DNA from 2 places in the Streptomyces endophyticus genome. Region 2 is predicted to be linked to the other one. Evidence: riboswitches for the same ligand, from Rfam matches in the RefSeq annotation. Region 2 holds a riboswitch; the other holds the start of a gene.
The links. A riboswitch is a leader RNA that binds a small molecule or an ion and turns the genes downstream of it on or off. The one in region 2 is predicted to bind ZMP and ZTP.
Positions count from the first base shown of each region.

Region 1: another riboswitch for ZMP and ZTP. It lies ahead of OKJ99_RS14195 (glycine hydroxymethyltransferase); the one in region 2 lies ahead of OKJ99_RS12320 (bifunctional 5,10-methylenetetrahydrofolate dehydrogenase/5,10-methenyltetrahydrofolate cyclohydrolase).

Region 1 is NZ_JAOZYC010000098.1:83,502-87,994, forward strand. It holds gene OKJ99_RS14195 (glycine hydroxymethyltransferase) at 1-1,126, opposite strand, end outside; ZMP/ZTP riboswitch at 1,174-1,260, opposite strand; gene rocD (ornithine--oxo-acid transaminase) at 1,389-2,618, shown strand; gene OKJ99_RS14205 (glutathionylspermidine synthase family protein) at 2,635-3,831, opposite strand; gene OKJ99_RS14210 (hypothetical protein) at 3,847-4,188, opposite strand; gene pdxR (MocR-like pyridoxine biosynthesis transcription factor PdxR) at 4,247-4,493, opposite strand, start outside.
Region 2 is NZ_JAOZYC010000093.1:156,090-160,582, reverse strand. It holds gene OKJ99_RS12345 ((2Fe-2S) ferredoxin domain-containing protein) at 1-79, shown strand, start outside; gene OKJ99_RS12340 ((2Fe-2S)-binding protein) at 76-750, shown strand; gene OKJ99_RS12335 (amidohydrolase family protein) at 872-2,062, shown strand; gene OKJ99_RS12330 (hypothetical protein) at 2,081-2,275, opposite strand; gene OKJ99_RS12325 (hypothetical protein) at 2,272-2,565, opposite strand; ZMP/ZTP riboswitch at 2,658-2,743, shown strand; gene OKJ99_RS12320 (bifunctional 5,10-methylenetetrahydrofolate dehydrogenase/5,10-methenyltetrahydrofolate cyclohydrolase) at 2,767-3,636, shown strand; gene OKJ99_RS12315 (haloacid dehalogenase type II) at 3,680-4,453, opposite strand.

The sequences.
Region 1 (4,493 bases), on a different contig from region 2:
GGCGGCCCGTGAGGCCGTAGGAGGAGGCCACATCGATGAGGTTGAGGTGGTTGTCGGTACCGCCCGTGACCAGGGTCGCGCCGCGCCGCGTCAGCCCCTCGGCCAGCGCCCGCGCGTTGTCCACGATGCGCTGCGCGTAGTCCTGGAACGCGGGCTGCCGCGCCTCGGCGAGGGCGACCGCCTTCGCGGCCATGACGTGCGGCAGCGGCCCGCCGAGCACCATCGGGCAGCCCCGGTCGACCTGGTCCTTCAGCGAGTCGTCGCACAGCACCATGCCGCCGCGCGGCCCGCGCAGCGACTTGTGCGTGGTCGTGGTGACGATCTGCGCGTGCGGCACCGGGTCGAAGTCACCGGTCAGCACCTTGCCGGCGACCAGGCCCGCGAAGTGCGCCATGTCGACCATGAGCGTCGCCCCGACCTCGTCGGCGATCTCGCGCATGATCCGGAAGTTCACGAGCCGCGGGTACGCGGAGTAGCCGGCGACGATGATCATCGGCTTGAACTCGCGGGCCTGCGCACGCAGCGCCTCGTAGTCGATGAGGCCGGTGGCGGGGTCGGTGCCGTAGGAGCGCTGGTCGAAGAGCTTTCCTGAGACGTTCGGCCGGAAGCCGTGGGTGAGGTGCCCGCCCGCGTCCAGGGACATGCCGAGCATGCGCTGGTCCCCCAGGGACCGCCTCAACACGGACCAGTCAGCGTCCGTCAGGTCATTGACATTGCGCACACCCGCCTTTTCCAGAGCAGGCGTCTCCACACGTGCTGCCAGAACAGCCCAGAAGGCGACCAGGTTCGCGTCGATCCCGGAGTGCGGCTGGACGTACGCGTGCCGGGCGCCGAACAGCTCACGGGCGTGCTCGGCGGCGATCGACTCGACGGTGTCGACGTTGCGGCAGCCGGCGTAGAAGCGGCGGCCGATGGTGCCCTCGGCGTACTTGTCGCTGAACCAGTTGCCCATGGTCAGCAGCGTCGCCGGGGACGCGTAGTTCTCCGAGGCGATCAGCTTGAGCATCTCGCGCTGGTCGGTGAGCTCCTGGCCGATGGCGTCGGCGACGCGCGGCTCCACGGCGCGCACGACGTCGAGGGCAGCGCGGTACGCGGTGGATTCGGGAGTGAGCGGGGATTCGGTCATGGGGGCAGCCTCCGGACACGGTCGATACGTGATCACACGGTCGGTTCGCGGTCGGCCCAGGCGCACGGCACACACTGCTCGGGCCGCTCCCTGATGGTCGATCCCATCCCAGCGCGCCAGTCACGGCCCTGCCCTCACAGTACCGGGCGCGTCGCCCGGCGAGGTTTCCACGTCCACATCGCGAGCGACGATAGGAAGGGGCCACAAGCCCGTCCCACACCCAGTGCCATGAGCCGCGACGAACGGAGATCCCGTGACTTCTGTGACTCCATCCACCACCTCCGCAGGACACGCCACGCAGGACTTGATCACTGCCTCCGACGCGCACGGCGCGCACAACTACCACCCGCTTCCCGTGGTCGTCGCCACCGCCGAGGGCGCGTGGATGACGGACGTCGAGGGGCGGCGCTACCTCGACATGCTCGCCGGGTACTCGGCGCTCAACTTCGGGCACGGCAACCGTCGCCTGATCGAGGCCGCGAAGGCGCAGCTGGAGCGGGTGACGCTGACCTCGCGGGCCTTTCACCACGACCGGTTCGCCGCGTTCTGCGCGGAGCTCGCCGAGCTGTGCGGCATGGAGATGGTGCTGCCGATGAACACGGGGGCGGAGGCCGTCGAGACAGCCGTGAAGACCGCCCGGAAGTGGGGCTACCGGGTCAAGGGCGTGCCGGACGGGCGGGCCCGGATCGTGGTCGCGAGCGACAACTTCCACGGCCGGACGACGACCATCGTCAGCTTCTCCACCGACCAGGAGGCGCGCGCCGACTTCGGTCCGTACACGCCGGGCTTCGACATCGTCCCGTACGGGGATCTGGACGCGCTGCGCGCCGCCGTCACGGACGACACGGTGGCGGTGCTGCTCGAACCGATCCAGGGCGAGGCGGGCGTGCTCGTCCCGCCGCCCGGCTATCTCCCGGGCGTACGGGAGCTGACGCGCGAGCGGAACGTGCTGTTCATCGCCGACGAGATCCAGTCGGGCCTCGGGCGGACCGGCCGCACCTTCGCGTGCGAGCACGAGGGCGTGGTGCCGGACGTGTACGTGCTGGGCAAGGCGCTCGGCGGCGGGGTCGTGCCGGTGTCGGCGGTGGTGTCGCGCAAGGACGTGCTCGGGGTGTTCCGGCCGGGCGAGCACGGGTCGACGTTCGGCGGGAACCCGCTCGCCTGCGCCGTGGCCCTTGAGGTGATCGCGATGCTGCGTACCGGGGAGTTCCAGGAGCGGGCCACCGAACTCGGCGAGCATCTGCACGCCGAGCTGGGCCTGTTGACGGGGACGGGGAAGGTCACCGGGGTGCGCGGGCGCGGCCTGTGGGCGGGCGTCGACATCGACCCGTCGTACGGGACGGGCCGGGAGATCTCGGAGAAGCTGATGGACCGCGGGGTCCTGGTGAAGGACACCCACGGGTCCACCATCCGGATCGCCCCGCCGCTGGTGATCGGCAAGGACGATCTGGACTGGGGCCTCGATCAGCTCCGGGCGGTGCTGGGCGCGTAAGCGTCTTCCGTGCGGCTCACAGGATGACGTGGGGCAGGAAGCGGGCGTACTCGTCCGTGATGAGCCCCGCCGATTCCCGGATTCCGAGCCCGGCCGCCTCGTCCTCGACCACCCACGCGCCGAGGACGACGCGGTTGCCGTCGAAGTCGGGCAGCTCGCTCAACTGCTGGTAGCAGCACGGCTCTTCGGGTGCGGCGGGCGGCGCCGTGCCCGGCTCGTGGATCGTGACGCCCGCGCCTTCGCGGCCGAGCAGCGGCTTCGACACGTAGCCGGGGCCGGTCGTGTCGGTCGCGAGTTCGCGGGGTCCGTCGAGGTAGGCGGGCAGCAGGTTCGGGTGGTCCGGGTACAGCTCCCACAACACAGCGAGCAGCGCCTTGTTGCTGAGCAGCATCTTCCAGGCGGGCTCGATCCACATCGTCGTACCCGTACCGCCGCCGTTGTCGAGGCCGCCCAGGACGTGCGGGGCGAACGCGTCGGAGGTCAGCCACTCCCACGGGTAGAGCTTGAAGCAGCTGCGGATGTACCGGAGTTGGTTGTCGACGAAGCGCTCGGAGAGGCTGTCCCAGCCGATCTCCTCCATGGAGATCCAGTCGGTGTCCAGGCCCGCCTGTTCGGCGGTCTCCTTCAGGTAGCCGACGGTCATCAGGTCCTCGCCGAGTTCGTCGGCCGAGGAGTGCGCGAAGTAGAGCGGGCTGCCGGGTGGCAGCAGGGCGGCCTGCTTCTTCCAGGCGTCGATGAGCCGCTCGTGGAGCGAGTTCCACTGGTCGGCGCCGGGGAACCGCTCCTCCATCCAGAACCACTGGGGGCTCGCGGCCTCGACCAGTGAGGTGGGGGTGTCGGCGTTGTACTCAAGGAGCTTCGCGGGGCCTGTGCCGTCGTACCGCAGGTCGAACCGGCCGTATATGGAAGGGAGTTCGGTGCGCCGTTCCCAGGCCTCGGCGACCGCCGCGGCGACGCGCGGGTCGGTGATCCCGAGGTCGGCGAAGCGGTCGTTACGGACGATGTGCTCGGCCGCGGCGAGGCACATGCGGTGCAGTTCCTCGACGACCTCTTCGAGCGCCTCGACCTCGGGGAGGGAGAACTCGTAGTAGGCGCTCTCGTCCCAGTAGGGGCGCAGGGAGTCGTCGGGGTAGCGGGTGAGCGGGTAGATGAGCCCCTGCTCCTCGACGACTCGCTGCCAGTCGGGGCGCGGGGTGATGGTGTGTCGCTTCATCAGTGTCTCCGGGGCTCAGCCGCCGGAGCTTCCGCCCTTGCCGCCGCTGCCGAAGCCGCCGCGCGTGACGCCGCCGCCCGAGGACTTGGTGAAGGAGCCGCTGCCGACGCGGCTGCCCTTCTTCTTGCCGCCGTAGTACCAGCCGCCGTTGACCGAGGACTTGGTCGACGAGGACTTGCAGTACTTGTCGGAGACGACCTTGTAGCCCTTGCCGGCGTTGTAGCTGTTGCGGTCGATGCACCGCTTGTCGACATCGGAGTCCGAGGAGCAGGCGGTGAGCGCGGCGGCCAGCAGGCCCACGCCGCCGAGCGCGACGGTGCCTGAGCGCAGCCGTCGTTGGGTGGTGTTGTCCGTCATGAAGTTCTCCCCCGTTGCGTGCATGCGTGTACGTGCGTGTACGTGTGTGTGGCCCGCCCTAGGGCAGGACCCGGCACAGCGTATCCAACGCGCCCGGCCAGGCGTGGTCGGGCGGGGTGCCGTAGCCGACGACCAGGGCGTCCATGGGGTCTGTCGGCTCGGGCGCGTCCGCGTGCCGGAATTCGGCGAGGCCCGAGATGCCGAGGCGCTGCCAGGCGGCGGCCTGCACGACCGACCGCTCGGTGCCGGGCGGGAGTTGGAGCACGGCGTGCAGCCCGGCGGCGATACCGGTGGCGCGCACGGCC
Region 2 (4,493 bases):
GGGCGTAGCGCCCTGCCCCGAGATCCTGGACCTCTATCTCATCGACGCGCCGCGCCGGGCCAAGACCAAGACCTCATGAGCGAGGTGGCGCCGGAACAGGTCGCCGAGGCGCTGCGGGACGTGGCGTCGCGCCTGGGCGGATTCTTCGCCCTCGACACGACGCCGACGCGGCGGCCGCCCGACGCACGACTCACCCACGCCGGTCTCGCCGCACGCGCCCAGACGGTCAACGACCACTACGCCACCGCCGAACCCCGCATCGGCGCCTCCATCGCCCACCTCGGCCTTGCGGCCCGCCTCTGGTCACCGGTCCTCGCCTGCGCGCTCGTACACGGGATCGTGCCGACGATGAGCACGGTGGAATGGTCCGGGGAGGGCTCCGCGCTCCACCTGCCCCGCCCCGAGGGACGACACGCATCGCGGCTCCCCTCGCTCGCCGACGCGGTCTTCGCGGAGGTGGACGGCGTCCTGGCGGCGGTCGAGAGCGGCCTCACCGTCAAGGTGGCTCCGCGCCTGCTGGCCGGCAACTCCGCGTCCGCGCTCGTCGGTTCGGCGGCGCAACTGCTCAGATCCCGGCCCGACCTGCGTACGGACGTCAGGCATGTGACGCAGGAACTACTGGAGACGGGCCGGCTACGGGGAACGGGTCGGATCACCGGCCCCGACCTGGCATTCCGGCGGCGCAGTTGCTGCCTCTTCTACCGCGCGCCCGGCGGCGGCAAGTGCGGAGACTGCTGCCTGGTGCGGTGATCGCCGCACGACACAGCGGAGCCGGGAGAGACCGACATCCACGAACTCCTCGCTCCGTCTGATGTCCTGGCTCCATGCTCCATCAGCTGTCGTCCTCGCATGCGAAAGAGAGCCGCGATTCATGTTGATCACCGCCGCGCGCGCCCTGGCCGGACCTGATCGTCACGTTGTCGCCGACGCGGGTGTCCTCGTACGCGGGGGCGTCATCGCCGGCGTCGGACCACGCGAAGAGGTCGAGCGCCAGGCACGGCCCGATGAGCCCCGGCTCGACTTCCCCGCCGGGACCGTGCTCCCGGGCCTGATCGATGCCCACGTGCACCTCTGCTTCGACGCGGGCCCGGACCCCGTCGCCACGCTCCAGGAACAGGGCGACGAGGCGCTGTTCGCCGAGATGGCAGGCCGGGCGCGGCGGTTGCTGAGCGCGGGGGTCACGGCGGCCCGCGACCTCGGCGACCGCAACGGCCTCACAGTGCGTCTCGCCCAGGACATCCGGGAGGGCTCGGCCGTCGGTCCGCGCGTCGTCCCGGCGACGACGCCCGTCACTCCGCCCGGTGGCCACTGCTGGTTCCTCGGCGGCGAAGTCTCCGGACCCGACGGGATCCGGCGGCTGGTCCGGCGCAACGTCGAGGCCGGTGCCCAGGTCATCAAGGTCATGGTGACCGGCGGCGGACTCACCAAGGGCGGGGCCAAGAGCTGGGAGTCCCAGTTCTCCGACGAGGAGTTGGCCGCGCTCGTCGACGAGGCGCACCGCACCGGACTGCCGGTCGCCGCGCACGCGCACGGCGCGGACGGCATCACCGCCGCGGTCACGGCGGGGGTCGACACCATCGAGCACTGCACGTGGATGACGGCCGACGGATTCGAGGTCCGCCAGGACGTGCTCGACCAGATCATCGAGCGGAACATCTACGTCTGCCCCACGGTCGGCCCGCACTGGCGGATGCTGCCGCAGTTCTTCGGTGCCGAGCGCGCCGAGGCCATGTTCGACGCGGTACGTCGGATGGCCGAGGCCGGTGTACGGCTGATCGCGGGCACCGACGCGGGCGTCCAACGCGCCGGTTTCGACGGCCTACCCGCCGGCCTGACGTTCTACGAGCACCTGGGCGTGCCCAACGACCGCGTCCTCGCCATGGCCGCGACGGAAGCTGCCCAAGCGCTGGGCTTGGACGAGACGACCGGGCAACTCACCCCCGGCTACAGCGCGGACGTCCTCGTGGTGGACGGCGACCCGCTCACGGACATCGGGGCGCTGCAGTCCGTGGAGACCGTGATCGCGGCGGGCAGGCGCCATGAGGTGGGTCGTAACTCCTAGCAGCGGCAGGGGAGTTGCTCAGTTCCCGGACCCCTCGCACGGGTCGTCGCCCGGATCCAGTGGCCGGGTGTCCGCCGCAAGGCAGGAGGAGTAGACGCGCGACGGCGTGGGCTGCGGCTCCGGTTCCGATGCGGCACTCATGGCGATGGCCAACCCGGTGGTGACGACGACCACCACCACCGCCAACGCGGCGAGCCAGACGCCGCGGATCACCGCTCACCGACGAAGTGGTCGCGGAGCGCGTCGTGGCAGTCGTCCTCGTCGGCGCCCCGGACGCGTGAGAACGTCAGTGCCACGTCGTCGCCGCCTTCCTCCTTGGCATCGGCCAACTGCCTCTCGATGCCCGCGATCAGCTCGGCGCACTGGGCGCTGACGGGCTTCTTGGGTGGCGGGTCGGCTTCCGAGGACGTGTTCAGCCCGTACGTGGCGGCGAGGCCGGCCGCGCACAGCACCGCCCATGCGGCAATCCACGCACGGCGGCTGGTCGGTATCGGTCTGGGCACTCCGGCATCCTACGAGCGCAGCAGCGGGCTTTCACCGAATCGAGGCGTGCTCATCGGCGCGTTCCGTGCTGCCGCCCTGTCCACTACAGTTCAACGTGGGCCGTGACTGGCGCTGAGGTGGAGTACCACCGGGGAGCGGTCTGACGAGATGTCGTTGCCGTGCGCCTGGGCGAGTGGTCAGTAACGCCTGGAGGGCAACGAATGTCCGAGACTCGCACGGCTCAGCTCATGGACGGCTCCGGCCTCGCCCAACGCATCGTCGAGGAGACCGCCGCCAGGGCGGCGGAGATCACGGATCGCACGGGGGTCGCCCCCTGTCTGGCGACGGTGCTGGTGGGCGAGGACCCCGCGTCCGCCACGTACGTCCGCATGAAGCGGGCACGTTGCGCGAAGGCAGGCATCACGTCCCGGCACATCGGCCTGCCTGCCACCACCACGACCGCCGAACTCGTCGACACCCTCGCGGAGTTGTCCGGCGACCCCGATGTGCACGGCATCCTGCTCCAGCACCCTTGCGGACCGCACATCGACGAGCGGGCCGCGTTCGAGGCCATCGCTCCGGAGAAGGACGTCGACGGGGTCACGATGCACTCCTTCGCCGCGATGAGCTTCGCGCGGCCGGGCTTCGTCTCCTGCACACCGGGCGGAATCATGCGGCTGCTGGAGGCGTACGACGTCGAACTCGCCGGCAAGCGCGCGGTCGTGGTGGGACGCAGCGCGATTCTCGGCAAACCGGCAGGGATGCTCCTGCTCGCCAAGGACGCGACGGTGACCTACTGCCACTCCCGCACCGACGACCTGTCGGCGATCGTCCGGGAGGCGGACGTGGTGGTGGCAGCCGTGGGGCGGCCTCGGCTGATCCTCGGCGAGGACATCAAGCCCGGTGCGGTCGTGATCGACGCCGGGTACAGCCCCGGCAACGTCGGGGACGTGGACCATGACACCGCCGTCACCCGGGCAGGCCTGATCACTCCGGTTCCCGGCGGTGTGGGGCCGATGACCATCGCGGTGCTGCTGGAGCAGACGGTGCGGGCCGCCGCGAACCAGCTCGGAACGCGGCACCACGTGTGACGGCTGGTTCCGGCGAAGCTGAAGCCGAGGTCAGCCGTCCTGCTCAGGGCCGCCGCCCCGGGGGAAGGAGATGCCGGTCCGCAGTCCAGGGCCGGTCGCCCACGAGCGTCGCCAACTGGACCAGATCTCCCGCGACCACGTCCCAGTCCGCATCGGGCGCCAGGTTCGTCGTCTGCGTGGGCCCGTGTTCCGTCGGCCGTGCGATGAAGGCGGTGCGCAGGCCCGCGTCCCGGGCGGCCCGCAGGTCTTCGTTGTGGGCCGCCGCGAGCATGACCTGGTCGGGGCGCAGCCCCAGGAAGGCGGCCGCCCGCTCGTAGGCCTGCGGTTGTGGTTTGTAGGCGCGGGTGACGTCGGAGGCGACGATGACGTCCCAGGGGAGGCCCGCGTGCTTGGCCAGGCGGGACAGGAGTGCGAGGTTGCCGTTCGACAGCGCCCCGGTCGTGACGCTGCGGGCGAGTTGTTCCAGGCCGGGTGCGGAGTCCGGCCACGCGGGCAGCCGGTGCCACGCCTCGTTGAGCCACGTCAGCTCGACCTCGTCGAACTTCGCCGCGTCGATTCCGTGTTCGGCGAGGACGGTCCGCAGGTTCTCCGCGTGGAGGACGTCGAGCGGAGTGAAACCGCGTTCGCCTGTGCGGATGGGTTCCATGGCCGGCTGATAGAGATCCCGCCAGCGCACGGCGAACGCGGTCGCGTCGAGCGTCAGACCGTGACGCGCCGCGAAGGTGTCGACGGCTGCCGACACTCCGGTCCGCCAGTCGACGACCGTGCCGAAGGTGTCGAACAGCACGGCCTCGACCTGCTGGATTCGCCGTTCCACTGGAGATGACCTTTCGTAGGCGACGAGAGCGGTTGGCACC